2 linked regions of the Hyalangium gracile genome follow. The protein of the gene in region 1 interacts with the protein of each later gene in a pairwise test. Links are inferred from orthologs where the notes say so. Each region holds a gene or a part of one and is shown on either strand. Other genes may lie near its edges.

What was found.
Region 2: the proteins of selB (region 1) and serC interact in binary tests that used the Escherichia coli proteins (3 or more experiments, as listed by UniProt). The link is inferred for Hyalangium gracile from one-to-one orthologs.

Annotation. Positions count from the first base shown.
Region 1 is NZ_JAHXBG010000006.1:510,518-525,442, reverse strand. Bases 4,854-7,817 are described here. They hold selB (selenocysteine-specific translation elongation factor), read right to left. Parts: upstream 7,312-7,817; coding sequence 5,395-7,311; downstream 4,854-5,394. Other genes in these bases: KY572_RS15090 (phosphoribosyltransferase), read right to left, coding at 7,527-7,817; KY572_RS15100 (ATP-binding protein), read right to left, coding at 4,854-5,398. In the rest of the region: KY572_RS15110 (GNAT family N-acetyltransferase), read right to left, coding at 34-855; KY572_RS15105 (sigma-54-dependent transcriptional regulator), read right to left, coding at 1,431-2,819; more of KY572_RS15100, read right to left, coding at 2,888-4,853; more of KY572_RS15090, read right to left, coding at 7,818-8,195; Hsp33 family molecular chaperone HslO, read right to left, coding at 8,296-9,189; KY572_RS15080 (succinate dehydrogenase), read left to right, coding at 9,432-10,115; KY572_RS15075 (single-stranded DNA-binding protein), read right to left, coding at 10,191-10,676; dacB (D-alanyl-D-alanine carboxypeptidase/D-alanyl-D-alanine endopeptidase), read right to left, coding at 10,899-13,133; KY572_RS15065 (ABC transporter substrate-binding protein), read left to right, coding at 13,420-14,925. UniProt on the Escherichia coli protein: Translation factor necessary for the incorporation of selenocysteine into proteins. It probably replaces EF-Tu for the insertion of selenocysteine directed by the UGA codon. SelB binds GTP and GDP.
Region 2 is NZ_JAHXBG010000016.1:147,063-161,813, reverse strand. Bases 4,930-7,719 are described here. They hold serC (3-phosphoserine/phosphohydroxythreonine transaminase), read left to right. Parts: upstream 4,930-5,675; coding sequence 5,676-6,764; downstream 6,765-7,719. Other genes in these bases: KY572_RS29485 (PA0069 family radical SAM protein), read right to left, coding at 7,432-7,719; KY572_RS29490 (chalcone isomerase family protein), read left to right, coding at 6,869-7,435; KY572_RS29500 (RNA polymerase sigma factor), read right to left, coding at 4,970-5,545; KY572_RS29505 (hypothetical protein), read right to left, coding at 4,930-4,966. Also shown: bufB (MNIO family bufferin maturase), read left to right, coding at 1-748; KY572_RS29520 (HvfC/BufC N-terminal domain-containing protein), read left to right, coding at 745-1,458; KY572_RS29515 (carboxypeptidase regulatory-like domain-containing protein), read right to left, coding at 1,471-2,532; KY572_RS29510 (caspase family protein), read right to left, coding at 2,532-4,172; more of KY572_RS29505, read right to left, coding at 4,175-4,929; more of KY572_RS29485, read right to left, coding at 7,720-8,460; KY572_RS29480 (trypsin-like serine protease), read left to right, coding at 8,826-9,578; KY572_RS29475 (trypsin-like serine protease), read left to right, coding at 9,575-10,507; KY572_RS29465 (ABC transporter substrate-binding protein), read right to left, coding at 10,705-12,636; KY572_RS29460 (NADase-type glycan-binding domain-containing protein), read left to right, coding at 12,775-13,629; KY572_RS29455 (zf-TFIIB domain-containing protein), read right to left, coding at 13,688-14,077; murA (UDP-N-acetylglucosamine 1-carboxyvinyltransferase), read right to left, coding at 14,192-14,751. UniProt on the Escherichia coli protein: Catalyzes the reversible conversion of 3-phosphohydroxypyruvate to phosphoserine and of 3-hydroxy-2-oxo-4-phosphonooxybutanoate to phosphohydroxythreonine. Is involved in both pyridoxine and serine biosynthesis.

The sequences.
Region 1 (14,925 bases):
CCAGGGTGCAAGAGCTTCCTTGGACCTGCCCGGCTACCGCAGCGGCCCCTGCAGCTCCCAGGTCTCCAGCTCCACCGGCGCCCCGGCCCGCCGCAGCAGCTCCGCCAGCGGCGCGTTGTCCGTCACCGCCACGTGGAGCACCTCGGCCTCGTGTCGCCGGAAGGCCTCCTCCAGCAGCGCCCGCGCATGGCCTGGCGTGGCCGCGAAGAACGGGAAGAGCACCCCGCCGACGCGCAGGTCCATCATCCCCAGGCGCATCGGCTCGGGCTCGCCCGTCCGTTCCAGGCGCAGCAACCGGTGGGACTCACGCCGCGCGAAGCGCTCGAGCTTGCCCGGCATCATCCGGAAGGCCGCCGTCAGCGGCTCCCACTCCGACTCCACCACCGGCACCACCTCCAGGCCCTCGGGGGCGGCTGGCAGCGCCTCCAGCTGGGCCCGGGAGACCGTGAGCGTGATGCCCTCTCGCACCGGCCTCATCCCCAGCGACGCGTAGAGCGCCAGCGCCGCCGTGTTGTCCTTCTTCACGTTCAGCACGCAGCGCTGGCAGCCCTGCTCCCGAAAGCGCTCCACCAGCGCTTCCATCACCCGCCGGCCCAGCCCCTGCCGCCGGGCCTCCGGAGCCACCACGAGCTGGACCACGTAGCCCAGCGCTCCCAGCACGTCCGCCACCACGTACGCCAGCGGGCCCTGGGGCCCCTCCAGGATCGACGTGAGCGGCACCAGCTCCGCGGCCCACACCTGGGAAGGAGGTGGAGGCTCCCTCACTCCGAGCTCCGGGAACAGGCGCGCGAAGGTGACGTAGTCCTCGGGCCGGGCAGCCCTCAGGGACAGCGGCTCGGGTGCGACCTCTGCCATGCCGGGGACCTCCTCCGCTCGCGAAGCATCCGCCTGGGCGGGGGGTACGTATAAAAGAAGGCGGCCCGACACCCCAGAAGGGTATCGGGCCGCGGGTCTTCTAAAGGTGACTCACCGGAAGTGCTGAAGGGGTGGGGGGGAACCACCTTCAGCCTCGCTTCGATGCGTCCCGAGGAGTGTCTTAGCAGTCCTCGTGCCAGCCCTCGTGCCGAGAGGATCTCCAGTTTTCTCAGGCACTTGAAGCAACACCCAACATTCCCGGGGCCTGTTGATTTCAAGTTCGTCATTGCAGGCCTGCAATCACCGTTGCAGATCTGAAATCGCTTCCATGATTTCAAATCTGAAATCCGGCTCATGTAGGAGAGCAGGCCCGGCAGCGGCCCAAGCCCCGTGATTCCAGGGGCTTGCGCGTTCATCTGCCCTGCACAGCCCTCGCGACACCCACTGAATTTTCGAAGCTGAAAATCCAGTGATATTCCCAGTGCTTGTTTCATCCACTGGGAGTCAATGTCATTCCTTCAGCGTGAGAAACTCTCTCTCGGTCTCAAAGACTGAGCCCTCCGGGAGCCCGTCTCCTACTTCCCTTGAGGATCAGGCCCGGGTCCTGTCTCCAACAGCTTGATGCGCTTCATCTTCCGCCACAGTGTCGTGGAGGAGACGCCCAGCTCATCCGCTACGCGGGCCAGGTCCTTCTGGTTGCGCTCCAGGGACTGGAGGATGGCGCGCTTCTCCGCCTCGTCCACCACCTCCGCCAGGGTGGGCACGGGTGCGCCCGGCACTCTCACCGCCCCCAGGTCCCCGCTGGCCTGGGCCACCTGCGCCTGGGGCCGGAGCGGGAAGTCCTCGGGCATCAACTCGTCGCCCTCGGCCAGCGCGGCGGCCTGCTCGACCAGGTTCTCCAGCTCGCGCACGTTGCCCGGGAAGGTGTAGTCCATCAGGTGCGCCACGGCCGAGCCGGACAGGCGCCGGGGCCGGGAGTTGCGGGCGTTGGCGCGCTCCAGGAAGTGCCGGGCCAGATCGTGCACGTCCTCGAGCCGCTCGCGCAGCGGCGGCACCCGCAGCGTCACCACGTTGAGGCGGTAGTACAGGTCCTGCCGGAAGCGCTTCTCGCGCACCTCCAGCTCGATGTCCCGGTTGGTGGCGGCGACGATGCGTACGTCCACGCGGACCGCGGTGGACTCGCCCACGCGGCGCACCTCACCGTCCTGGAGCGCGCGCAGCAGCTTGGACTGGAAGGCGGGGCTGGTCTCCGTCACCTCGTCGATGAAGAGCGTGCCGCCATCGGCCTCCTCGAAGAGGCCGCGCCGGGCCTTCACCGCGCCCGTGAAGGCGCCCTTGGCGTGGCCGAACAGCTCGCTCTCCAGCAGGCTCTCGGAGATGGCGGCGCAGTTGACGGGCACGAAGGGCTTGATGCTGCGCCGGCTGTGGGTGTGCAGCGAGCGGGCCACCAGCTCCTTGCCGGTGCCGCTCTCGCCCTGGATGAGGACGGTGGCGTCACTCTGCGCCACGCGCAGCAGGCGGTTCTTCAGCTCGCGCATCGCCGGGCTGCTGCCCACCAGCGCGGACATGTTGTGGCGCTGGTTGAACTCGTTGGCGAACAGGTCCACCTGGGACATCAGCCGGGCGCGCTCGAGCGCCAGCTCCACCCGGTGCCGCAGCACCCCGTCCTTGAAGGGCTTGGTGATGTAGTCGTACGCGCCCAGCCGCATGGCCTCCACGGCGCTGTCGATGGAGCCGAAGGCCGTCATGACGATGACCTGCAGCCGGGGCACCACCTCCAGGGCGCGGCGCAGCAGCGTCAGCCCGTCCATGGGCTCCATCTTCAGGTCCGTCAGCAGCACGTCCACGCTGTTGCTGGTGAGCAGATCCAACGCCTCCTGGCCAGTGGCGGCCTCGGAGACGGTGTAGCCCTCGGTGCGCAGGACCAGAGCCGTGGTGGTGCGCATGTTCCGCTGGTCATCCACGACGAGGACGCGGCCCCGGTGGGCGGTGGCGGTGCTTGCGGGGGCGCTGGCGGAGGAGCTGGCGTCAGTCACTGGGGCGTCGGGGGCGGGAGGAGAGGAAGACGGATGGTAAAGGTCGTGCCGCGGCCAGGGGTGCTCTCCACGGTGATCTCTCCACCGTGCTCATCGAGAATACGACGGACCACGGCCAGGCCAAGGCCCGTTCCCTGGGCCTTGGTGGTGAAGAAGGGCTCGAAGACGCGGTGCAGCAACTCCGAGGGAATTCCCATGCCCTGATCCGACACGTCGCTGCGCAGCCAGTCCCGGCCGCCGTGCAGCTCCCTGCGGGCCTTCACCGTCACCACGCCCCCCTGGGGCATGGCCTGGAGGGCATTGACGAGCACGTTGATGAGTGCCTGGCGGATGAGCCGCCGGTCCATGCGCGCGGGTGGCAGGTGGGGGTCCACCTCCGCGACGAACCGCACGGAGGAGTTGTCGGACCCGCCCTGGACGCGCGCCGCCTCGATGGCATCCAGCAGCACGCGGCCCAGGTCCTCCGGCTGGAGGATGGGGTCCCTCGGCCGGGTGAAGTCGAGCAGGTCCGCCACGATGCGGTTCAGCCGGTCGCTCTCCTCGGTGAGGATGTCCAGCAGCATCGCCGGATCCCCCTCCACCTTGAGCAGGCGGCGCAGCGACGTCACCGCGTTGAAGATGACGCCCAGGGGGTTGCGCACCTCGTGGGCGACGATGGCGGACAGCTCGCCCAGCGCGGCCAGGCGCTCGCGCTTGACCATCTCCGCGCGGGCGGCGGCCAGCTCCGCGTAGGAGCCCCACAGCGACTCGTAGAGGCGCGCGTTGGCGATGGAGAGGGCGATCTGTCCGCAGGTGGCCTCGGCCAGCTCGATGAGCGCGGGCCCGAAGGCGCGCGGGCCTCGGGTGTCATCCACCACCACCACGCCGATCAGCTCGTCACGCGAGGTGAGCGGCAGGCCGAGGATGGCCTTGGCCTGGAAGCGGTCAGCCAGCTCCGGGCTGTAGCCGCCCGACGTCTTGTCCACATCCTCGATGAAGAGGGGGCGACGCTCGCGGGCCACGCGGGACGTGAAGCTGCCGTCGTCCAGCGGGAGGGTGAGGCCGCGCAGGAAGTCGCGGTGGGTGACAGAGCCCGCGGCGCCTCGCAGCAGCTTGGCCTGCTCGTCGTACAGGAAGATGTGGCAGTCGGACACATCCAGCAGGCGGACGAGGAAGTCCGCCGCCACATCCAGGATGCCCGCCGAGTCCAGCACGCCCGCCGTGGTGCGGGCCAGCTCCAGCAGCAGCCGCGTCTCCGAGAGCTGCCGGGCGGACTCGGCGCGCAGGCGGTGCTGCTCCAGCAGCGTCACCAGCAGCTCGACCATCGTCGCCAGCAGCCGCAGGTCCGCCTCCTGGAAGGGCCGGCCCGGCACGCGGAACAGTTGCAGGGTGCCGCTCACCTGCCCTCCGCGCATGATGCGCACCGCCAGCCCGCTGCCGAAGCGCCCTCCGGAGACATCCCAGAGCACCTTCTCCTCGCCCTTCGTCGAGAGCCGCCCCTGCTCCACCTTCACCGCCGTGTCGCCCAGGACGGAGCCCAGCGAAGTCACCGCGCCGCTCAGCTCCGCCAGGCCCACCTGCGCGGTGAGCACGAAGGGAGCGTCCGGCTCCTCCCGGAGCAGCAGCAGCGCCGCGTCCGCGGAGAGCAGCCCCGCGAGGCGCTCGAGGAAGGACTCGGGGGTGGGCGGCACGGGCTGGGCGAGGAAACGCGCCACCGCCGCCAGCACGCGCAGCTCCCACTGGCCGCGCATGCGCTCGGCCTCCACGCGCGCCTCGGAGAGCGCCGTGCCGACGACCTTGGCGAAGAGCGCCAGCGTGGAGCCGTGGGTCGGATCGAGCCCTCGGCCCTCCACCAGCAGCACGCCGTTACGCGCATCGCCCAGGGGCAGGTAGACATGGGTGGCTTCGCCCGCCTCCACCCCTCCATAGATGGCGCGTCCCTCTCCGAGCGCCTCGGCCGCCAGTCCCATCTCCTCGGGCAGGGGGCTGCCGTCGGCCAGGAAGAGCTCCTTGCCATCCCAGCGCAGGAAGGACGCGCGGAAGCCCGCGGAGGCCAGGCCTTCCAGCGCCACCTGAAATACCTCCTCCTCGGAGTGCACGCCGACCAGGCGCGCGGACGTCTCCACCAGGCGCTCGGCCATGGTGACCGAGGGGGGTCGCTCCACCAATTCGAAGAGGTTGACGAGCAGCCCCTTCTCGCCGCCCTCCAGCACCACGTCCTGCATGGCGGCGGCCAGCTCATGCATCCGCCCGTCGGAGGAAGGCACCAGGCGCCGGAAGACCCTGGAGGGGGTGCGCAGGTCCCCTTCGAGGATGCGCTGGAAGAGAGCGGACAGGCGCCGGTGCTCGTCCGGGTTGACGAAGTCCAGGGCCGGGCGGCCCTCCACCTGCTCCCGGGAGAGCCCCACCAGGCGCAGGAAGGCCGCGTTGGCCAGCCACAGCTCGCGCTGGCGCAACACCACCATGGGGTTGCCGAAGGTCTCGATCAGGGTGCGCAGGGCCCCCTGGCTGTAAGGCATCTGGCTCATCCCCGGCGCAGCACCCTCTTCTCACCCACTCGCAGCGTCACCTTCTCCCGATCGAAGTACTCCGACAAGGGGATGACGAACTTCCGGCTCTGACCCACCATTTCCTTGAAGGCCTGGGTGGAGATCTCCTTCTTCTCGCGCAGCCAGCCCACCAGTCGCTCCCGCAGGCCTCCCAGCGCTCCCGCGTCGAAGTGGAGCTCGTCACTCACCCGGACGATGAGGCCCTCGGACACCATCACCTTGAGCAGCTCCTGGAGCCGGGGCGCCGGCAGCTGGAGCTTCTGCGCCAGCTCGTTGAAGGTGGGAGGCGCGAGCCCCGTCGCGGCCAGCTCCGCCGCCACCCGGGCCCGGGCTCCCTCGTCGCTGACGGTGAGGGTGCGGCCTCGGCCCTTGAGCCGCATCACCTCCTTGTCCAGCTCCGCCTTGCCCGTGTCCACCAGCGCCTGCGCCACCCGCTGGAAGATGCGCGGGTCCAGCTCCGGCGAGAGGCGCTGGCGCAGCTCCTCGCGGGAGAGGCCCTCGCGCATCGGCTCGCGCTCGTGGAAGGCGGCCAGCAGCGCGAGGGCCCGCTTCTGGAGCCCCTCGAACACCTCGCCGGAGAGATAGAGGCGCTTGTCCCGGTCCACCAGCAGCGCCCCACCCCGAGAGCCCAGCAGCTCCAGCGTGCGTGAGAGCGCCTTGGGTGGCATCGCCGAGCGGCCGAACAGCTCCGCCTGGGTGAGCCCCCGGTAGCCCGCCTGGCGCAGCAGCCACGCCACGTGCCCGCCGGCGTCCGCCTCCAGCAGCGGAGCCACCACGGCGGAGGCGCCCTTGCGGCGGCGCGGCGGAGTGATGGCCAGGACGCGGCCGCCCGCCACGGTGGCACCGCGCCCCGGCAGCGCGCGCGAGCCTCGAAGGATGAAGCGCTGCCCCACGAGCGCGGCCAGCGGCGCGGAGAGGCGCAGCTGGGCCAGCCCCGTCTCCCCGGGCTCGAGCCGCTCCAGGTCCAACAGCGCCACGGTGGCCTCCACCTGCGCGGTGCCCAGGTGCAGCAGCAGCTTGCGGCGCCGGGGCAGCGGCTCCTCCACCGCGGGCAGCAGGCTCAGCTCCACGTCCAGCATCCGCGTCTCGGGCAGCTCGCCGGCGCGCACGAGCACCATGCCGCGATCGATCTCCTCGGGCTCCACGCCCACGAGGTTCACCGCGGTGCGCAGGCCCGCCTGCACCTTCTGCGCGGCCTGGCCATGCACCTGGAGGCCTCGCACGCGGAAGGGGCCGGGGCGTCCCGGCAGCAGCGAGGCGCTCTCCTCCACCGCCAGCGTGCCGGACAGCAGCGTGCCCGTCACCACCGTGCCGAAGCCCTTGATGGTGAACACCCGGTCCACCGGCAGGAAGACGGGGCCATCCGAGGGCCGCTGGGGCAGCCCATGCGCCGCGCGAGTGAGCGCGGCCCGAAGCTCCTTCAGCCCGTCTCCCGTCTTCGAGGAGCAGGGCACCACGGGCGCTCCCTCCAGGAAGGTGCCCGCCGTCAGCGCCACCAGGTCCGCCTTCACCAGCGCGAGCCACTCCTCGCCCAGCTCCGCCAGCAGATCGCTCTTGGTGAGGGCGATGACGCCCGCCTTCACCCCGAGCAGGCGGCAGATGTCCAGGTGCTCGCGCGTCTGGGGCATGACGCCCTCGTCCGCGGCCACCACGAGCACCGCCAGGTCCACGCCCCCGGCGCCCGCGGCCATGGCCTTCACGAAGCGCTCGTGGCCGGGCACGTCCACCACGCCCGCCAGCGTCCCATCATCCAGCGTGAGGTGGGCGAAGCCCAGCTCCAGGGTGATGCCTCGGCGCTTCTCCTCCTTGAGCCGGTCCGTGTCGATACCGGTGAGGGCCTTCACCAGGGACGTCTTGCCGTGGTCGATGTGCCCCGCCGTGCCGATGATCATCGCGCCGGCCCGTTCCTCGTGCGCCTGCCTGTGCCCGCTCCGGGATGGAGCGGTCTCCCCCACCGTGGGCCCCCGTCCCAGGTCGCGAGAAGACGGGGTGTCCTACATCCCGGCCAGACTACGGGACAGGTCGGGCCCACGCAACGCGCAGACGCTCGCCCGCGCGGGGGACAGGGCAGCGCAAACGTCATCCAGGGGACGCCCGAGGCAGCCGCTCAGGCCCCGGCCAGATCCGGGTCCACGTCGGAGCGGTCCACCCCGCCCGTGGGCTCGTAGTCCCAGGGGAAGACGAGGAACGCCTGGGTCGACAGCGCCCGATAGTCCGGCTCATAGCCCTCGGGCCGGGCCACCATGCACGCCGTCCTCACCTCGCGGGCGCCCACCTTCTTCGCCAGCGCGGTGGCCATCTCCAGCGTGTCGCCGCTGGCGGCCACGTCATCGACGATGAGCACGCGCCGGCCCTTCAGCTCGCGCGGCATCTCGCCGGAGAGCTGGGGCTTGTTCGTGCTGCCGCGGTCGCGGCTGCGCCGGGTGATGCGCACGGGGAAGAACTCGCAGCCGAGCGCGCTCGAGAGCGCCCCACCCACGAAGACGCCGCCATGCGCCACGCCCACCACGGCCTCGACCTTGAAGTCCTGGCGGATGGCGCCCGCCAGCGCCTGCACCGCCCTGTCGAAGTCCGCCCACGACAGCTCCTGCACGGCGGAGCGCTGCCGGGATTGGTCCCTCCCGGTGGGCATGCGCGGAACCTCGGCCTGGGGCGCCAGCACGACGTCCGAGGGGATGGAGACCAGCTTCTCCACCTTCTGCTTGGAAGGCTTGGGCGCGGACTTGCCCTTCTTGGAGGTCTTGCCCTTGCCGGACACTGCGCGCTTCGTGGCCACGGATGAGGACTCCAGCTGAGGTGCGCCCACGTCATATCTTGAGCGACGCTCGGGGGCTACTTCCCGCGTAGGCCCCCGGCGCTGGGCTGCACGCTGTACGTCACTTCATTGCGGCTTCCAGCATCGCGCGGATCTCGTCTCCGGGAATGACGTACTGTGTCGTGCAGAACTGGCACGTCACCTCCGCCTTCCCGTCCTTCTCCAGCAGATCCGTCAGCTCCTCCTTCCCCATGGCCAGCAGCGCGTTCTTCACCCGGTCCCGGCTGCACGTGCACGAGAAGCGCAGGGGGTAGCGGGACATGACCTCGAAGTCATTGCGGCCCGGCAGCAGCGCCTTGAGCACCGCCGCCCCGCCCTCGGCGGCATGGGCCTGGAGCACCCCGTGCAGGTTCTCCTTGAGCTGGCGGCCGAGCGTCTGGAAGGCCTCCCGGTCCCCGTTCGGCAGGGGCTGAAGGATGATGCCCGCCACCACCCCCAGGGGCTCGGTGGTGCCGTCCTTGACCTTTGCCACCTGCTCCAGCTTGAGCTGCGTGGCCACCTGATCCGAGATGGTGAAGTAGCGCTCCAGGTCCTGCTCGAAGTCGAAGCGCTCCAGCTCCACCGAGGAGCGGTAGTACTCACCCTCGCCGATGTCGCGCAGCACGGAGATGTAGCCCTTGTTGCCGAACACCGGCCGCCAGCGGTACTCGCCCTCGGCGCCCACGTGGGTGACATGGGGGTTCTTGGTGTAGCCCCGCAGCAGCCCGGAGGTGTCCGCGTCCACGAAGAAGCCGCGCAGGGGCCCGTCGCACTCCAGCTGCAGGTTGATGCGCGTCTCCCCCTTCTGAAGCGCCGCCAGGAGCGCGGCGGCGGTGAGCCCCTGGGCGAGCAGCGCGGCCGAAGCCGACTCGCTCTTGTGCGTCGCCCGCGCCTGGCGAGACAGCTCGGACGTGAGGGCGAGCACCACTCGGACGTCCACGTCCTTCAATAGTCCACTGACGAGTTCATCGGCCATAAGGAGAGGCTGTAGCGTGCCCAACACCGCCGCGCTCGCCAATGGGGAAGGCGCCCGGCGCCTCGGTTACCCTGGAAAGGAGGGGTTGGAGCCCCAGGCATCGGCCCGGCTTATGCCTCCGAGCGCCCCGGCTGCCACCCCGGCTGGCATATCCCAGCCCCTCGTTCACCGGGACCGGCTATAACGCCCGGTCCGACCCACCTACCCGCGGAGTGGCCCGTCCGCGCGTCGCCGGAGTCCCGATGAGCACCCAAGCCGCAGCCCTTCCTCGCAAGAACCCGCTCCTCCAGTCCCGCCTGGGCTCATTCCTCGCGGTGTTCCCCCTGACGCTGTGGACCATCAACCACCTCTGGGACAACCTGGCCGCCTTCAGCGGCGCCGCGGCGTGGCAGAGCTCGGTGACGACGTACGCGCACCCGTTCTCGATGGCGCTGGGCTTCCTCATCTCCCTGGTGCCGCTGCTGATGCACACCGGGTGGGGCCTGGTGCGGCTGTTCAGCTTCCGGCCCAACAACCTCGCCTACAACAACTACGGCAACCTCAAGTACATCCTCCAGCGCGTCACCGCCGTGGGCGTGCTGGCCTTCCTGGGCGCCCACCTGTGGAAGGCCTTCCTGGAGCCGCGCCTGCTGGGCCACGGCCCCGAGGCCTTCGAGGACATCGCCCGGGAGATGCGCTTCCACGGCCCCACCCTCTTCGTCTACCTGGTGGGCACGCTCGGCGTGGCGTACCACGTGGCCAACGGGCTGCAGAACTTCGGCATGGCCTGGGGCATCTTCGCCAGCGAGCGCTCCATGCGCCGCTTCGAGCCCTTCGTCATCATCATCTTCCTGGTGCTGACGGCCATGGCGTGGGGCGCCATCTACGCGCTGTTCCAGGCCGGTGAGGCGTTCGGCCCCGGCACCGGGCACTCCATCGACATGTAGCGGGCGGCCCGCACCACCTGAAAACAAAACCGGCCGCTCCCGGGTATTGGGGGCGGCCGGTTCGTCTTCCGGAGCCTAGAACGGGATGTCGTCGTCCCCGTTGCCACCGCTCTGGTTCATGCCGCCATCGTCCATCCCCGGAGGAGGCGCGCCGTAGTCGGGCTCCCCGCTTCGGGAGAACGAGCCACCGCCGCGCCGGGCCCCGCCCCCATCCCCGGCGCCCGCATCACGGCCGCCCAGGAAGGTGACGGAGGTGGCGACCACCTCGGTGGTGTAGTTCTTCCGGTTCTCCTTGTCCGTCCACTCGCGCGTCTGCAGGCGGCCCTCGACGTAGCACTGCCGGCCCTTCTTCAAGTACTCGCCGCACAGCTCCGCCAGCTTTCCCCACACGACGATGCGGTGCCACTCGGTCCGCTCCTGCTTCTGCCCGTTCTTGTCGTTCCAGCTCTCGCTGGTGGCGATGCGGAAGTTGGCGACCGCCTGACCGCCCGGGGTGAAGCGCACCTCGGGGTCTGCTCCGAGGTTGCCGATGAGGATGACCTTGTTGACGCCTCCAGCCATGACTGCCCTTTCTATAGCCCGTCCACCTCGGACCGGCTCCTTGGGTAGCCGATCCACCACGGATCGGCGCCATCCCGCAGGTTCATCACCTGGCGGAATACTTGACAGGTATACACGATGGGAGCGACGCGCGCGCTGATCCTCGGGCCCACGAGGCAGGCGTCAACGCCCGCCTGCCTGCTCGCCCCGGGAGATCCCTGAAATCACACGGGGATGCGGGCCTCACCCGCCAGGGCGGGTCTCCGCCGTGCGCGAAGGCCCCGGCCCCACGGGAGCCGCGGAGCCCGGCGACACCGCCTCCACCGTGTCCGGAGCCCGAGGCGCCTTCTGCTCGGCCACCTTCTGCGAGAGCGTGGCGTCCAGGTTGCGCACGAACGTCACCAGGGCCGGATCCGGCGCGCCGAGCTGCTTGCGCAGTGACTTCCAGAACGGGTGGTCCGCGTCGCCCACCTGCACCAGCCCGCGGGCCAGCAGGGAGACGGCGACATCCCGCTCCGAGTTGCCGGACTCGCGCAGGGCGACGACGAGCTCCTCTGGCGCGGTGCGAGCCACCTCGCCCAGGGCCACGGACAGCTCCGTCTCCGCCTGCCCGTCCCCACGCGAGGCCCCGGCCAGCTCCACCACGCGAGCCAGCGCCTCCGCGTTGCCGCCCGCGGCCAGCTCCACCATGCTGCCCACGCCGGGCACGTCCACGGAGAGCTCGCGCGCCACGGCCCGCAGCCGGCCGTACACGTCCGAGGCCGCCGAGTAGCTGTCCAGGAGCGTGCGCGCGCCCAGGTAGTCGCTCGGGTTGGACTGGTAGAGGCTGTCGGCCAGCACGGCGCGCACGGCCGGGTCGCGCTCGCTGCGCCACGCCGTGCGCAGGAAGCTGATGTTGCGCTGGTCGCGCTGCTTGCCCAGCTCCAGGTACGTCTTGATGCGGCTGGCCACCGCGCCCAGCTCACCGCCCGGACGCGGAGTGTCCGAGAGCGCCGCCACCGCGCGCGAGGGCCCCATCGAGGAGCCCGTGGCCGCCACCGCGGCGCCCAGCGCATCCAGCCCCTGCACCACGGGGCCCGAGCGACCGGGGTAGTCGTTCACCATCATCGCGAAGACGAACAGCTCCCCGCCGGTGGCCTGCACGTAGCCGCTCAGCGCGGACACATTCTCCAGCGTGCCCGTCTTGGCGCGCAGGCGGCCCACGGCCTCGCTGCCCTCGAAGCGGTACTTGAGCGTGCCGTCCTTGCCGGCGATGCCCACCGAGGACAGGTACTCGGGCGCCAGCGGGAAGCGCGAGTGCATGAAGCGCAGGATGCGCGTGAGCTGCGTGGCCGAGAAGCGGTTGGTGTCGTTCAGGCCGCTGCCGTTCTTCATCACGTACGAGCCGCTGGGCAGGCCCACCTCCCGCTCGAGGAAGGACTCCACCACCTCGATGCCCTTCTGGAAGCTGCCCGGCGCGCCCTTGAGCTCGGCGCCCATCGTCTTGAGCAGCGTCTCGGCGACGAAGTTGTTGGACAGCTTGTTGAGCCGCTTGAGGATGACGTCGAACGTGTCCGACTGGGCCACGTGCACCAGCCTGGCCCTCGAGGGAGCCAGGCCCAGCTTCACCTTGCCCTTCACCTTGATGCCGCGCCCCTTCAGCAGCTCCTTGAAGGTGTAGCCGAAGTACATGGGCGGGTTGTCGATCTTCTTCCAGACACTCACGGCGCCCTGGTCCGACGGCAGCTGCCCCTTCACCACGATGCGCTGCTTGTCGCCCAGCGGCTTGCTGGCGACCGAGACGCGGCGGGCCCGGTGGCTGCCCGTGGTCAGCCCGTTCTCCACCACGAAGAAGTCGCTGGGGGGCTCCATCTCCACGGTGCCCTTGGCACCCGGAGCCTCACCGGCCCGCAGGTAGATGGCGGTCGCGTTCCAGTTGAGGCTCACCGCGCCGGTGGGCGCCATGTAGGCCCGGTCCGACTCCTCCTGGTCATACCCGGGCGGCGTGCGCTCGGCGTCGAACCACGAGTCGTCGATGATGATGTCCTGCACCTCGCGCAGGCCGCCGTGGAACAGCTCGGAGACGACACCATAGAGGCGCTCGGTCGTCATCGACGGGTCGCCCTTGCCGCGCACGTAGAGCGTCTTGACCTTGCCGTCGGGCGGCAGCTCCGGGTCCACGAGGAACTCGGTGTCGAAGCGGTACTCCGTCCCGAGCGTCGCCAGCGCCGCGGCCGAGGTGACGAGCTTCACGTTCGAGGCCGGGTTGAGCAGATCGTCCGCGTTCTGGCTGAACACCACCGAGCCGTCATCCAGGCTCTGGATGTGGATGCCCACGCGGCTGGCCTTGAGGGGCGTGCGTTGGAGCACGTCGAGCAACGCCGTCTTCAGCGCCTCACGCTCGGCCCGCTTGTCCGCCGGGGCGGCGTGGGCTGCGGGAAGCGAAAGAATGATCGCGGCCGTCGCGGCCAAGAGGACACTGGCTCGATGAACCTGCACAAAGGCTCCGGGGAAGACGCGGGCCATCATGAGAAGCAGATCCCCCAGAATCAAGGGAGGAAGAGTAGGCGCGTCCATGTCTGGGCGCTCGCTCATCCGCCAGGCGAAGCTGCGCTGCCGAGGATGTGGACTTTTCTTCATCGGGCGGTGAGCCAGACGCACCTGCAACCCTGTGAACCGACCTTCAGTTCCAGCGCCTTCATGACGCTGCGGTGAAATAAGGGCCTGACGGGGGTGCGCAACACCGTCGACCCTACCACCCGGGTGTGACACAAGCTGGAAACGGATGTCCGCTCTGCTCCGCCGCGCCGCCCTGGGGATGCTGCTCGCACTGTTGGCGGGCTGCCGACCAGACCGAACCCCCGACGGCATCACGGTGCTGGTCGAGGCGCCACCCGACAGCCTGGATGACCGCTTCGCGCTGACAGCGATTGGCCAGCGCATCGGCCAGCTCATCGCGCCGGGGCTCGTCACCTTCGATGACACCAGCCGACCGGTGCCGGCGCTGGCCGAGTCCTTCCGCGCGCTGTCCCCCACTGTCATGGAGTTCACGCTGCGCCCCGGGCTCACGTTCCATGATGGCACGGCGCTCACGGCCGCGGACGTGAAGGCAACCTATGACGGAGTGCGAGACCGGGCGCTGCGCAGTCCGAAGGTGGACCGGTACGAGGTGATTCAGGAGGTGGAGGTGGTAGGTGATCGCACCGTCCGCTTCCACCTGCGACGGCCCTATGCCCCACTGCTGGCGGAGCTGTCGCTGAGCATCCTGCCCGCTGAGCGAGCAGGCCTGGGTGGCGTGGAGCTTCAGGGAGCGCACCCGGTGGGAGCCGGAGCGTTTCGGTTTGAGGCCCAACCGGATGAGGAACACCTCACGCTGGTACCCTTCGAGGGGTATTACGCGAGGGCTCCGGGCATCTCCCGGCTGCACTTCCGAGTCGTCCGAGACGAGACGACGCGAGTGCTGGAGCTGCTGAAGGGGCGCGCGGACCTGGTGACCAACGCGGTGTCCCCAGCGGTGCTGCCCCTGTTGAGGAAGGAGCCGGGCCTGCGCGTGCTCGTCCGGCCCGGCACGGGCTACGCATACCTGGGCTTCAACCTGCGCTCCGGGCCGCTGGCGGATGTGAGGGTGCGCCAGGCGGTGTGCCACCTGCTGGAGGTGAAGCCCATCGTGGAGCACAAGTTCCACGGACTGGCGGAGCCGGCCACGGGCATGCTGCCCGCCACGCACTGGGCCCACGCGCCGCAGGAGGGCTGCCGGTATGACCCGGCCGAGGCGGCGAGGCTGCTGGATGCGGCGGGCTACCCGGATCCGGATGGGCCGGGAGGCCAGCCTCGGATGACGCTGAGCCTGAAGGTGAGCACGGACCGGTTCCGCAAGTCGGTGGCGCTGGTGCTCCAGGAGCAGCTGGCGCGAGGAGGCGTGGCGGTGGAGGTACGCTCGCTGGAGTTCGGCACGCTCTTCAACGACATCCGCCGAGGCAACTTCGAGATGGTGACGCTCAAGTGGGCGTCGGTCATCGAGCCGGACCTGATGCGCGGGGCGTACCACTCGAGGAACGTGCCCACGGAGGAGAACCACTGGGGCGGCTTCAACCGGGGGGCTCTGAAGGATGCGGAGCTGGACGCGCTGCTGGACGAGGCGAGCCGGGTGGAGCCCTCACAGCGCGCGGCGCTCTACGCGAGGGTGCAGGAGCGGCTGGACGCGCTGCTCCCGTACGCGCCGCTCTGGCACGAGAGCAGCGTGGCGGTGGTGTCCCGGCGGCTGGAGGGCTTCGAGCCCAGCGCGAATGGC
Region 2 (14,751 bases), on another replicon or contig:
GGCGCTCGACTGGCTGGAGATCATCCCCGAGAACTTCCTCACCCTGGGCGGCCGCTCGCAGCGGGCCCTGGACGCGTGCGCCGAGCGCTGGACGGTGCTGCCGCACGGCGTGGGGCTGAACATCGGCGGGCCGGATCCGCTGGACGAGGACTACGTCACCCGGCTCGGGGCGCTCGTGCGGAGGGTGGACGCGCCCTTCTTCTCGGATCACCTGTGCTACTCGCGGCTGGGGGGCATCCACCTGCATGATCTGCTCCCGCTGCCCTTCAACGAGGAGGCGGTCGAGTACGTGGTGCCGCGCGTGCGCGAGGTGATGGCGCGGGTGGGGCGCCCCTTCCTGCTGGAGAACCCCAGCTACTACGCGCGCATGCCGGGCGGCACGCTGGAGGAGGCCGCCTTCCTGCGGCACGTGGTCGAGCAGGCCGACTGCGGGCTGCTGCTGGACGTGAACAACATCTACGTCAACGCTCAGAACCACGGGTATGACCCGCGGGCCTTCGTGGACGCGCTGCCCCTGGAGCGCGTGGTGCAGATCCACCTGGCGGGCCACGAGCGCTACCCGGACGTCATCATCGACACGCACGGGGCGCCGGTCTGCGACGAGGTCTGGTCGCTCTACCGCTACGTGCTGGAGCGCACCGGGCCGGTGTCCACGCTGATCGAGTGGGATCAGGACATCCCATCCATGGAGGCGGTGCTGGATCAGGCCGATCAGGCGCGCGCCGTGCTGCGGGAGGTGGCGCGATGAAGCCCGGGCTGCGGCACTTCTTCGACTCGATGGCGGACTACCTGGGCGGCGGCTCCAGCGTGGAGCAATTGCGCGCCGCGCACCCGGGCTGGGACGCGGCGCCCTCGCGCGTGGCCATCTATGGCCGGTTCGTGCGCGGGCACGTGCGTGGCGCGCTCGAGAAGCTCTTCCCCATCACCCAGGAGAGCGTCGGGCCCGAGCGCTGGGAGCAGCTGGTGGAGACGTACACCGCCACGCGCCCCGGGCGTCACTACGAGATGAACCGCATGGGCGAGGCCTTCCCCGCCTTCGTGGCGGACGTGGCGCAGGCGCGAGGGCTGCCGGAGTTCGTCCCCGCGCTCGCGCGCTTCGAGTGGGCCGACTGGGCGGTGTACGCCTCGGAGGAGCAGGTGCCGGAGCGCGTGGAGCGGCTCACGGTGAACCCCACGCTCACGGTGCTCCAGCACCCGTTCCAGCTCTGCGCCTTCGTGCGTCAGCGGGGCAGGGCGTCGGCTCCCGCCGCGGGTGACGAGATGGCGCTGCTGTGGCGGCACCCGCGGGAGCTCAACACCTGGTTCGCGGCGGCCCAGGAGCGCACGCTGCTGGTGCTGAAGATGGCGGTGGAGGGGCTCTCGACGCAGGCCGTGGCGGCGGCGACGGGCGTAGCGGAGATCGAGGTGCGAAAGGCCGTGGAAGCCTGCGCTCGCGAGGGGCTCGTCCTCGCGCCGTAGCCGCTCCCGCGGTCAGTTCTCCAGCCGGCACGCCTTGCCGCCGGAGCCGCCCTTGCAGGAATACCCCTCCGGGCACTCGTCGTCGGACTTGCACCGCAGGGTGCAGGTGCCCTCGACACAGGCGCCCTCGATGATGCCCATGCCGCGGCAGATCGCATCATCCGTCCCGCAGGAGGCGCCGACCCCACGGTAGCCGCCGCACCCGGAGAACTGCGCCGAGTTGGGCATGCAGCGGCCGCTCTGGCACGTGAAGCCGCCCTTGCACGTCTCGCCGTTGCCGCACCGACCCACGCACGCGTTGCCCTCGGGCAGCGCCTGGCAGCTCGAGCCAGCCTGGCACGTCCAGTCCCCGGTGCACGGCGTGCAGAGCGGCCCGCCCTCGCACCGGAAGCCACGGCAGGAGAGGCCCGGGCCGCAGTGTGTGTCCTCGAGGCACTCGACGCACCGGCCGCTCTGCGCGCACTGGTAGTCGTCCACGCATCCCGTGGTCGCGCACCCGCCGCTCGGCTCGGAGAGGTTGATCTTCACTTCCTTCTTCTCGCCGGCGCTCACGCACGTCTCGGAGCTCACGTCCGGAAAGCTCCTGGCCGACACGAGCAGCGAGTAGCAGCCGTCTGGCAGCGGGCCGACCTCCGCCCGCCCCTTGTCGTCCAGGCTCTGCTCCGAGGGAGTACCTTCCAAGACCAGCCGGCCTTCGGTCACCCGCTCGTTGTCGGGCGACTTGACGCGCACCGACAGGAAGCTGGCCTCCTTCGGCTCCAGCTCGCCCAGCGACACGGACTGCCCGCCCTGGACGATCAGGGGCTGACGCAGCGTCTTCGTCGCCGAGGCGATGATGAACAGCTCGGCGGCGCCCGCGGGGACTCGCTCGATCGTGAAGGAGCCATCCCCCTTCACGGTGCTGCTCAGCTCGGGCTTGCCCAGGACGGACACACGCGCCACGGACGCGTCGGCTCCGACGAGCCGTCCGCTCACCGTCCCGAACAGGAAGGGTTCATTCGCCAGCCCGCCGCACCCGCCTGTACCCAGCGCCCCGAGGACGACAGCCATCGCGATGTGCAGTCTGTGGTGCATCAGAAGCGGTACCCCATGCCGGCCTGGCCGCCGGTGAATCCCACCGCCTGACCCCGCCCATCCACCACGACGTACGTGAGCATCAACTGCGCCTGGGCAGTCAGCTCCAGCCGCTCGCCCAGGCGCCACACGAGGCCACCTACCACGCCAGGGCTGACGGTGAAGTAGTGCTGTCCGCCCGTGAAGGCGTCCACTTCAAAGGACCGCCCCAGGTACAGAGCGGCCACGCGCGGCCCACCGAAGAGCGTCAGCTTGTCCCAGCGCCACAGGTAGGGCATTCCCACACCCGCGGTGAGGCGGGTGTAGACGAAGGGAACCTGGGAGCCGGGGACGAGCTCGAGGGTGCGGCGGCCGCGGCTGCCGCTGACATCCAACAGGAGTCCGAAGTCCTGCAGCGGCCGGTCCTCCAGGCGCAGCACCAGGCCCACCTCGGGAGAGGCGGGCAGCAGCTCCGTGCGGCTGCGGCCGTCCACGAACGAGAACATGCCGCCCATCAGCGCGAGGGAGCGGCTGGGGAAGGCGTCCGACAGCAGCTGCTCCAGCGGGAGCCGCTCGCCCACGGCCACCTCCAGCTCCCGGCGGATGAGCACCGAGTCGCCCTTGGTCAGCTCCACGGTGCGGCGGCCCGGCACCACGGCGGCGCCTCCAGGCAGCTCCGCGCGCGGCTCGCCGTCCACCTTGAGGGTGAAGCCATCCAGCCGCGGGTTGTACGAGAACAGCTCCGGGCGGCCCAGGCGATCGATGCGGCCGGAGAGCACCACCGGATCGGCGCCCACCTCGAGGATCTCCGCGGACGGGCGCTGGCGCCCCTGGGTGAAGGCGAAGGTGCGGCGGCGCGCGAAGTCATGCGCCTCGGTGGCGGTGACGGCGCCGTCCGCGTTGCGGTCGGCTGTGCCGCTCAGGCCCTCGATGAGGAAGTGCGTATAGATGTCGTTGCGCAGCCCCTCGTCCTCGCGGGCCGTCTCGCCCCAGTCGCAGGCGGCGAAGACCATGGAGGCGCGGCTGGCCTCCTCCAGGGGGCGCGCGTAGAAGCCGGACTTGATGCCGGCCAGCTCCGTCTCCAGCTCCTTGGGCAGCAGCGACTTGCCGCTGCCGCTGTGACAGGTGGCCAGCACCATGAGCCGGCGCCGGCTGGGCAGCTTGTCGAACTCCGCCTTCAGCACGTCCATGGACAGCGCCGTCTGCGGAATGGACTGGTACGAGGAGTCGTGGGTGACCAGGTAGCGCCTGAGCTCGCCCTGCCCATCGCGCGACAGCGTGCCGTGCGCGGAGAAGTACACCACCACCACGTCGTCCGGCCGCGTGGCCTCCTTCTGGAGCTCGCGGATCGCCGCGACGATGGATGCGCGTGTCGTCTCCTCCCGCCGCGTGAGCAGGCGCACCTGATCGAAGTGCCCACGCGCCGGATCCTTCAGCGCGGTGGCGAGATCCTGCGCGTCCTTCGACGAGTAGCGCAGATTCCTCCACTGCGGATCCTGGAACTCGGAGATGCCCACCAGCAGCGCGATGCGTCGCGGTGCGTAGGCATTGGACAACGCAGCCTCGTCGAGCTTGAGCGGGACCAGTCCGCCCTTCTCATGGGCGGACGGGCCGGCACAAGCCGCGAGGGCTCCCAGCAGAATGAGGAAGAAGCGCTTCACGTTCAGCGCTGATTCTGGCCGTTCTCGACGAAGACGTCGAACCTGGCCGTGGACATCGGGTTGTCCTCCCGGGCAGGTGCTCCTCCTTTCAGCGAGGTCTGGACTTCATCTGGCGACAATTCCTCACCTGCTGGCGAGGCCACCAGCCACAGCGTCACGGGGCCCTGTTCGCCCGACAGGCTCACCCCGGTGAGGCCCTGCGGGCCGGCCAGATCGTGCGTCCCGGCCTCCAGCGAGAAGCTGCCGAGCAGCTCGGGGGCACCGCTGTCCACCTGCTGGAAGAGCAGGGCGCTGCCGGCCTCGGTGGAGTGGTAGCGCAGCAGCAGCACGTCGTCCGGCGACACCGGCGCGCCCGAGTCCAGGCGCCGCAGCTGGCCGTCCGCGCCCCGCGCCGCCGCGACCAGCTCCAGGCTGATGCGGCTCGAGCCCTTCACGCCGCTCCACGCCGGCTGCGAGGGGGGCGCCATCAGCCGCGGCACGAACACCAGCGCGAGCAAGCAGGCCGCCAGCGCACCCGCCACGCCGGCCCACCGTCCGAGCTGGCGAGGCGCGCGCAGCTGGCGCTTGAGGCGCATCCAGCCCACCTCATCCAGCGTGGCCTGCCGGGGCGGCGCCAGGCCGAGCAGGAGCGAGTCCAGCTGCCCGTCGAGCAGGTCCGTGTCGGGGGCCTGGACGAGGAACTCCTCGCACGCGTCGCACGGCGCGGCCAGGTGCTCGCGGAAGTAGGCCACCGCCTCCGGGTCCCGGGCCGACAGCGCTTTCAACGCATGGGCGTCGAGGTGCTTGTGCTTCATGACTTACTCCCAGCGCCCGGCGAGGACGCGCCGGAGCAGCTCACGCTTGATGCGCGCCCGGAATCGCTCCAGCCGCATGGTCACCGCGCTCTTGCCCACGCCGAGCTTCTCGGCGATCTCCCGCGCGGACAGCTCTCCCTCCAGGTAGAAGAGCTGCACGGTCTTCTTCTCCTCGCCGTCCGGCAGCTCGGCGATGAGTTGACGCACCACGGCGATGTCCCGCTCCACCTGGAGCGCCTCCGGCATGGCGGGCACGGCCTCGGGCTGGGGATCCTGGGTCTCCTCCTCCAGCCGTCGCAGGTGGCTCTTGCGCTCCAGGCGGGTGCGCGCGCGGTTGCGCGCGATGGACAGGAGCCACGCCTCGAACGCCGAGACTTCCTTGAGCCTCGGGAGCGCCTTGAACGCTCGGACGTAAGTCTCCTGAATCACGTCTTCCACCTCGTCCGCATCCAGCGTGGCGAACCCGGCCGTCAGCCGAGCCACCAGAGGCCTCGTGCGCCGATAAAGCTCTCCAAAGGCGGACTCCTCCCCACGGGCGGCCCGCCGCACCCACTGTGTCAGTTCCTCAGAGGAACCCACCTGTCCTCCTGACCCCCGGAGCGTCCGGTCGGCCACCGCCACATGTCAGACATCCCCCGCTTTCCTGCTGGCCCCCGACAGGCCGTAGGAGAGAATGGCGGCGCCGTTCACTTCCTAGAAGGACACTGCCATGCGCGTCATCAACTTCAATGCCGGTCCCGCCGGCCTGCCCTTGCCGGCACTGGAGCGGGCGCGGGAGGAATTGCTGGATTTCCAGGGTTCTGGCATGTCTATCATGGAGCACAGCCACCGGGGCAAGGAGTACGAGGCCGTCCACAACGAGGCCATCTCCCTGCTGACCGAGCTGCTGGCCATCCCGCCGACGCACCAGGTGCTCTTCCTGCAGGGAGGCGCCTCGCAGCAGTTCGCGCAGGTGCCGATGAACTACCTCACCCCGGAGGCCTCGGCCGACTACCTGATGACGGGGGTGTGGAGCGAGAAGGCGCTGGACGAGGCCCGGTACTACGGCAAGCCGCGCATCGCGGCCACGGCGATCAACAAGGAGAAGCGCTACACGCGCGTCCCGGCGCAGGCGGAGCTGCAGCTGGATCCGGCCGCCACGTACGTCCACATGACGAGCAACAACACCATCTACGGGACGCAGTGGCACACGTTCCCGGAGGTGGGCCGCGTGCCGCTGGTGGCGGACATGAGCTCGGATCTGCTGTGGAAGCCCATCGACGTGAGCAGGTTCGCGTTCATCTACGCGGGCGCGCAGAAGAACGTGGGGCCCTCGGGGATCGTCCTCATCGTGGTGGACAAGGAGTTCATGGCCCGGGGGCGCCAGGACATCCCGAAGATCTTCCGCTACACGACGTACGCGGAGAACAACTCGCTGTACAACACGCCGCCCACCTTCGCGATCTACCTGTGCCGCAACGTGCTGGCGTGGATCAAGGACGTGGGAGGCCTGAAGCAGATCGAGCAGTGGAACCGAGAGAAGGGCGACCTGCTCTACGGCGCAATCGATCGCCACGCGGACTTCTACCGGGCGCCGGTGGAGAAGGGCTCGCGCTCGTACATGAACGTGGTGTTCCAGCTGCCGACGGAGGCGCTGAACGACACCTTCGTGTCCGAGGCGAAGAAGGCGGGCATGGTGGGGCTCAAGGGGCACCGCAGCACGGGCGGCATCCGCGTGTCGCTCTACAACGCGGTGACGGTGGACAACGTGAAGGCGCTGGTCTCCTTCATGGACCAGTTCGTCCAGAAGCACGGGTAGGGCGCCCGAGGCGGGCTGAATTCCTCCTGGCGGGGAGCGTCCGAGTCTCGACGGGCGCTCCCGGCTGGCTTACACCTGGGGGCCTACCCCGTCGGGAGGAGTCCATGAAAGCGACACTGTCCGCTCTGGTGCTGTCCCTTACCCTCGCGCTGCCCGCCCTGGCCAAGGACAAGGAGGTAGCGGGGGTGAAGTTCCCCGAGACCCTCACGGTCGAGGGCAAGGAGCTGAAGCTCAACGGCACGGGCCTTCGCAAGAAGATGGTCTTCAAGGTCTACGCCGCGGGGCTGTACCTGGAGACGCCGTCCAAGGTGGGCTCGGAGGTGCTCAGCTCGGATCAGATCAAGGTCGTCCGCATGAGCATGCTGCGCGACCTGGAGAAGGCGAAGATCACCGAGGCCATCACCGACGGCGTGACGAAGAACAACAAGGCGCAGCTGCCGGCGCTGAAGGAGCGGCTGGACAAACTCAACGCGGCCATCCCGGATCTGAAGAAGGGGGATGATCTGCTGATCACCTACGTGCCGGGCAAGGGCACCCAGGTGCGGAGCCAGGGCGGAAAGGAGCTGTTGCTCGAGGGCAAGGACTTCGCGGATGCCCTCTTCGGCGTGTGGCTCGGCAGCAACCCGGTGGACGACGGCCTCCGGGACGGGATGCTCGGCAAGGAGGACTAGAAGAGGCTGAGCTGAGCGGAGGGGCGCGCCGGCCGCTGGAAGGTGGTGGGCGCGCTCTCCGTCATGAAGGCCATGCGCATGCCGACCTTGCGCGCCGTGGTGTCGAAGAGGCGCTCGATGGTCTCCGCGTAGAGCCCCTCGCCGCGCATGCGGTGGTTGAAGCGCGAGTCGGACAGCACACCGCCGCGCGTCTCCCGGATGCGGTGCAGCACCCGCTCGGCGCGCAGGGGGAGCTTCTCGCGCAGGCGCTCCTCGAAGACTGCCTTCACGGGGCCGGGCAGGCGCAGCAGGGTGTAGAAGGCGCGGGTGGCGCCGGCCTCTCGCGCGGCGGTGAGCACCTTGGCGATGTCCTCGTCATTGAGGCCCGGGATGATGGGCGCCACGGACACCGTCACGTCGATACCCGCCGCGGCGAGCCGCTCGATGGCCTGCAGGCGCCGCTTCGGCGTGGCCACGTAGGGCTCCATCGCTCGCGCCAGCTCCGGGTTGTGGAAGGGCAGGCTGATGCCCACCCAGAGCCGGGCCTCTCGCGCCAGGGTCTGGAGCACGTCGAGATCGCGCTCGATGAGCACGCCCTTGGTGATGATGCCCACGGGGTTGCGGTACTCGGCGCAGACCTCCAGGCAGCGGCGGGTGAGCCGCATCGAGGCCTCGAGCGGCTGATAGCAGTCGGTGACGCCGCTGAAGACGATGGGCTCGCCCTTCCAGCGAGGGCGATCGAAGGCTTCGCGGAGCAGCTCCGGAGCGTGGGGCTTCACGACGATGCGCGTCTCGAAGTCCGTGCCGGCGCCCATGCTGAGGTACTCGTGGCCGGGGCGCGCGTAGCAGTAGGCGCAGGCGTGCATGCAGCCACGGTACGGGTTGACGCTCCAGGAGAAGCCCACGTCCGGGCTGCTGTTGTGCGTGAGGATCTCGCGGGTGTGATCCTCCAGCACCTCGAGCCGCGAGGGCGGGATCTCGTCGAGGTACTCCACCTCGGTGCTCGCCCAGGGGTTGGGCGGATTGGAGACGGGACGCGGCTTCACCTGATCAAGGTGGACCTGAAACTGTGTTCAGTCAAGGCCTTCGGGAAGGCCCTGGAAACACGAGGAGATCCGCTGTGCTTGTCGGACCTTGGGCCCCTGACTACGGTGGTTCCCATCAAGATCGGTTCATGCCCACTCCCCACAAGCTGCCCGGCAGGCTGCCCACGTGTGCCCCCATGCTCCTGGTACTGGGCATGCAGTTCGCCGCACTGGGGTGCCAGAACCGCAAGGAGCCAGCGCCAGCGGATGCGGGAGGGGGCGCGACTCCCGGTGACGCCGGTGCTCTCGCGCTGGAGGATGCAGGAGGCGCCCTGCCGCCGGAATTCCCTCAGCCTGCCAGACTGAATTACCTCGAGCTGGCGGGGATGTTGGACAAGGTGAACCGGTACTCCGCCGCCGTCGATATCGAGACCACCGAGCCCACGGAAGCGGGCATTCATGGGCTCTGCAGTGGAGTGCTTCTCAGCCCTCGCCTCGTGCTGACCGCGGGGCACTGTGTTTGCGTGCGCAGACCCGCTTCCACTGCGGACAAGCCGGGCAGGTTCATCATCGACGGAACCTCCTGCTCAGGCAGTCCGGCCGTGACCACGATGATCTATGCGCCAGCGGGAGCGGACACGCCTCCACCCGGAAGCGGGAGTCGGCTCCACAAAGGCGTGGAAGTCCGGCCGCATCCTGCTCTGGAGGTGGTGCTCGATGCCCAAGGCCAGGTGGAGTCCAGTCGTGGGGATCTCGCCCTCATTCTCCTGGAGGCTTCTGTCGAGGAGACATTCTCTCCGCTCCCGCTCGCGGACGAAGACGTTCAGGCAGGCGAGAGCTTCGTGATGATCGGCGGTACCTTCGACGAGTCCCTCGGCGGGGTGGCGCGGCAGCGGCGCTTCACGCGCTACAAGGTCGCCAGGTTCATGGATGTGGGCAGTGGCTGGGTCCTCTACGAGCAACCGAAGCGCGACCTCTATCGAGGGTCCAGCGGCGGGCCTTGTGTGCGGGAGAGCTCGGGAGGGCCGGTCCTCATTGGCGTGTCGGGTAGGGGATTGGGAGGAGAGCCGACCTTCACCAGCCTTCACCCCTACCTCGACTGGCTCCGCGCCGCGATTCGCTCCGTCAACCCCAGATGATGAGCCTGGAGGCTTCAGGCGGCATCGCTGGCTCAAAGGTGCCTGATCCGATGCATCCTCACCCGAGACTGTTGAGCCTCATGGTGCTGTTGGTCATTTGCGGTGCGTGCGCGAGCAACTCCGGAGCGAAATCGCATGCTCCTTTAGAGGGCACTCCCTCGGAGCATCCCTATGTCCTGGGAGGAAAGCTGGACTCGGGCAACATCTACCCGAACACCGTGCTGCTCACGTTGCCCTCGAATGGTTCAGCGATAGCGACCTGCAGCGGAGTGCTCATCAGTCCTCGGCGTGTCCTCACGGCGGCGCATTGCGTGTGCATGGAGAAACCGTGGGTGCTAGAGGCCGGCGAGCCAGGGACGCTGATCGACGGGTCCATGTGCCTGGATCGGCTGACCGTGCAGACGGTTCTCTATGGGCAGCCCGGTTCTCCGAGAGATTACGTCGGAATCAAGGTCGAGCCTCATCCAGGGCTCAGGCTCCTCTATGACGGCAATGGAGCGCTCGTCTCGGCGGAATCCGATCTGGCTGTCATCCACCTGGAGAATGCGGTTCAGGGAGTCAGGAGCGTCGAACTGGCCCGGAAGACCGTCGCCGTGGGCCGGAGAGTCGTCCTGGTGGGCTTCGGGTACGCCGACATGCGGAAGAAGAAGATTGGAGATCGCCACTTCGGACGAACGGAGATTGCCCGGGTGGAGGGCGAGGTCTTGACGGTCACGCAGCCAGGGGTTCATGCGTACGAGGGTGACAGTGGGGGGCCGTGCTTCGAGTGGCCTCGAGGAGGCAAGAGCCCGCTTCTCGTGGGTGTCAATCGTGGAGGCAGTGCGCCCGTCTACTCGGCCTTCACGAGCACGGTCTTCCCCAGGAATCGGGAGTGGCTCGAGAGGATCATCCGCGAGGACACCCAGGCGGATGCTCCTGGGGCGCCATAAAACACTAAGGCCGGTAGTCCCTGGTTTCCCTAGGAACTACCGGCCTTTTGTTGAGCGGCGGACGGGATTCGAACCCGCGACCCCGAGCTTGGGAAGCTCGTGCTCTACCAACTGAGCTACCACCGCGACCGAAGCGAGCCCAAGGTAGGGGCCTCGCTCGACCTTGTCAACGAGAAGTGACGCCCGAGTCCGCTCGGCTACTCCCCTTCCTCCACCGTCAGCTGGTACGGGTCCTGGAAGTTCGACTCGCGGTTCTTCACGTCGCGCACCTCCAGCACGTACACCCCCGGCTCGGCGCTGTAGCGGATGGTCTCCGGCTGGTCGCCCTTGGCGCGATCGGAGGTCTGCATGAGCGCCAGCTTGCCGTCCTCGCCCACCCGGTGCAGGTACAGCGCCACGTCCACCTTCAGGATGCCCAGCAGCGTCGCCCGAAGCGCCGTGCGCACCGGTCGATCCGTCAGGTCCAGCCGGTAGTAGTCCACGTCCTTCAGCGGGTAGACCGTGCCTCGCACCGCCTTGCCCAGCGAGAGCTCCATGCCCCGGTCCACGGTGTTGTTCGGCTCGCGCTCCTCGCTGCCGTTGTCCGGCACCGCGCTGACGGTGATGCGGTAGGGCTGGTCCGCGTTCTCGAAGTCCTTCACCCACTTGCCCTCCACCTTCCGCGACGCCCCCTCCACCTTGAAGTAGCAGCTGCCGCTGCAGGACACGTTGTTCAGGCGCTCCGGCTCCTTCAGCGCGCCGTCGTTCGCCCTCAGCGTCACCGTCTCCTGCGCCCCGTCGCCCGCTGGCGCGTCCACCGCCGACAGCACCAGGTCCAGCCGCTCCACCCCGGACACCTCCACCTTCGCCAGCATGGGCTCCGTCGTGCGCAGCACGTAGTAGTCCACGTCGCTCTTGGGCGCGAGGAAGCCCTCCTTGAAGCCCGAGCCGCTCATCGGCGTCGCCTTGTAGAGCTCGTCATTGGGCTCCAGCTCCGCGTTGGCTCCCGCCTCCTCCAGTGACACCGAGAGCGTGTACGGGTTCGTCGCGTTGTAGGTGCGCTTCGCGTCCTTGCCCGTGCCCACCCAGCTGCTCTTCACCACCACGTAGACGACCTTGTCCGTGGAGCGCACGCCGATGTTGCGCAGCGCCAGCGCCTCGCCCTCCTTGCCGCGCAGGGAGAACAGCGGCGCCTCCGCCGCCGAGAGCACCGCCAGCTCCGGCCGCACGCCCTCGATGGCGGACAGCTCGATCTTCAGCGCCAGTCCCGGAGGCTCCGGAGGCGCGGCGGGGGTGCCGGCGTCTCCTGTCTGGGCCACGGCCCCCGGCGTTCCGGTGGGGCTGGCCGGGGGAGTCCCCTCCGGGGGCGGCGTGGAGCCCTCCGCGGTGGGCGCCGAACCCTCGGGAGCAGGGGAGGGCGGAGTGCCCTCAGCCGCAGCGGGAGGAGTCCCCTCTGTCGGCGTGGGGGCGGTCCCCTCCGTGGGCGTCGGAGCCGGCGTGGGAGGCGGCGGCAGAGGCGCTTCCTCGCCAGGATCAGGGGCCGGGGTGCTCGGCTCCGGCGTGGGCAATTCGATCCGGTACCAGTCCTCATCTCCCGCGTGGCCGATGTAGGCCGCCACCGTCTGCCCGAGCGTCAGCGCCGTCGAGTCCACGGCCCGATCATTGGGCTCGCGCTCCTCGCCGTCGTTGGGGCGCCGGTAGGCCAGCGTCAGGGTGTATGAGCCGCCGCTGCCCTTGCGCGCCGAGGCCACTCGCACGAAGCGCTCGCCCTCGACGAAGAGGTTGGGGAAGTGCTCCGGCTTGCCCTCGCCCTCGCTGTTCACCCCCGCCAGCCGGTTGCGGTCCCGGTCGTACACCTCGATGACCACATCTCCGCCCGGGATGCCCGACACGGTGATGTCCGCCGTCCGCGCGGCCGGGGGCGCCAGCCGGTACCAGTCCTCGTCCCCCTTCGCCGGGTCGGCCGAGAGCGCCGCGCTCACCACCGCGTCCCGAGTCAGCGCCAGCGCCTGATCCGGCCGCTCGTTGGGCTCCTTCTCGCTCAAGACATCCGGGCCGGCGTCCACCGGTCCCGCGTCGGCCACCTCGTCCTTCCCCTTGGGGCAGCCGGCCAGCACCGCGCACACAGCAATCCAGCCCAGACGTCGCATCGCGTTCCCTCGCATCGGCCGCCTACTCTTCCCCGTGGGGACCGGGTGTCAAGCACCGCAAACATGCGGGGTCGGGTTTTCATCCTGAGCCCCTGCGCTCTGGTGAGCCCCTCGGGGGCCGATCCAAGATGCACGGCCATGCGAAGCCTCCCGGTCCTCTCCAGCCTCCTGCTCGCCGCTTCTGCTCCCACCGCCTTCGCCGCGCCTCCCGCCTCGGTCGGCTATGCCCAGGCCGCCGACTACCTGGACAAGGACGGCCACCCCGAGCGCTACAACCCGCTCAACGTGCTCGATGGGCGCGACACCACCGTCTGGTGTGCCTCCGACGCGGAGGGGGCCCCCCGGGGCATGACGATCGGCTTCAAGGGCGTGGCCACCGTGGACGAGGTGCGCGTCTACACCGGCAACGGCTCGGATCGGGACGCCTTCAAGACCCACCCCCGGGCGAAGAAGATCGCCCTGGAGGGCAAGGACTCCGCGCGCGGCTTCACCCTCGAGGACAAGCGCGGCCTGCAGACCATCCCGCTGAACCCGCCCGTCACCGGCGCCTGGATCACCCTCGAGGTGAAGGACGTCTTCCCGGGCTCCGACTCCGGCGCCCCCGTCTGCCTTACGGACGTCATCCTCTACTCGGGGGGCAAGCCGCTGAACGGGACGAAGCTGGCCCCCGTCCTGAAGTACGACGCCCGCCAGGCGCAGGTGCTGGGCACCTGGTTCGGCGGCCTGGAGGGCGCGGCCGACCGCTTCCTCTCCTTCTACGTGGATGGGACGTACCGCTTCGTCCACGAGCCGCTGGGCGGCGGCGAGCCGAGCGTCCTCACCGGCGCCTACACCACCTCGAATTCGCGGCTGTCGCTGGAGCTGCCCAAGAAGGGCAAGGTCTCCGTGAAGTTCACCCGGGAAGAGGCGGAGGGCTCGTCGGGTGGACACACGCTGGCCCTGGAGGGCGATCTGCCGGAAGAGTGGAAGGAGCCCTTCCGTAGCCGGCCCTGAGCCGGCGGCTCCGTCTCCGGGGCGAGAGGAGAGGGCCCGAGCCCTCTCCGGCTCTGGATCAGCCCGCGGCTGTCTTCTTCTTGGCGCTGAAGGCCTTGAAGAAGTCGACGATCTCCTGCATGGCGACCTTCACGTCGGTGGCGTCCTGGAACTCCGACTCCAGGAAGATTCCGCCGCAGGACTCGCAGGAGTCGTAGCTCAGGGGGTGGTGACGGTCACCACCGTTGATCCGTACGAGATCCACCTGGCACTCGGGGCACTGTCCGGTGAGTGCTTCCGCGTCGACCTTGCCGCCCTGACTCTCCAGACCGGGAAGATTGTTGTGGAGCAGGACCCGATTGAGGTCGGCGACGTCGATCCACAGCCCGCCGCAGTCTCCACACTTCCGCAACGTGAGATCATCCCCCTCGAGATCGGCCATCTCGACGTTGCAAGCGGGGCAATTCATGGGGCGGTTCGTTCTCCTGGAAGGGGGAGGCTTGCTCCCCGTGGATTGGAGAATGATAGGGCGCCCAAATTTCAGGATGCAACCAGCACCGGCGGTTCTGTTGACAGCGAACTTTCAGGCCTTCATCCGGCGGATGTCCGCCCCCAGGCCCCGCAGCTTGCGTTCGAGCCGCTCGTAGCCCCGGTCCAGGTGGTACACGCGGGCCACCTCGGTGCGCCCCTCGGCCCGGAGGCCGGCGAGGATCAGCGAGGCGCTGGCCCTCAAGTCGGTGGCCATGACAGGGGCCCCCGAGAGCTTCTTGACGCCCTTCACCACGGCCGTGGGACCCTGGATGGTGATGTCCGCCCCCATCCGGTGCAGCTCCGCTACGTGCATGAAGCGGTTCTCGAAGATGTGCTCCGAGATGACCGAGGTGCCGTTGGCCACACACATGAGCACCATGAGCTGGGCCTGCATATCCGTGGGAAATCCAGGGTGCTCGGTGGTCGTCACGTCCACCGGGTGGATGGATTTCGGGGCCTTACAGCGCATCCCCCCGTTCTCGGTGGTGATGGTGCATCCAGCCTCGCGCAGCTTCAGCACCACGGCCTCCAGGTGCTCGGGCACCGCGTGCTTCACCAGGACGTCCCCGCCGCTGATGGCCGCGGCCACCAGGAGGGTGCCCGCCTCGATGC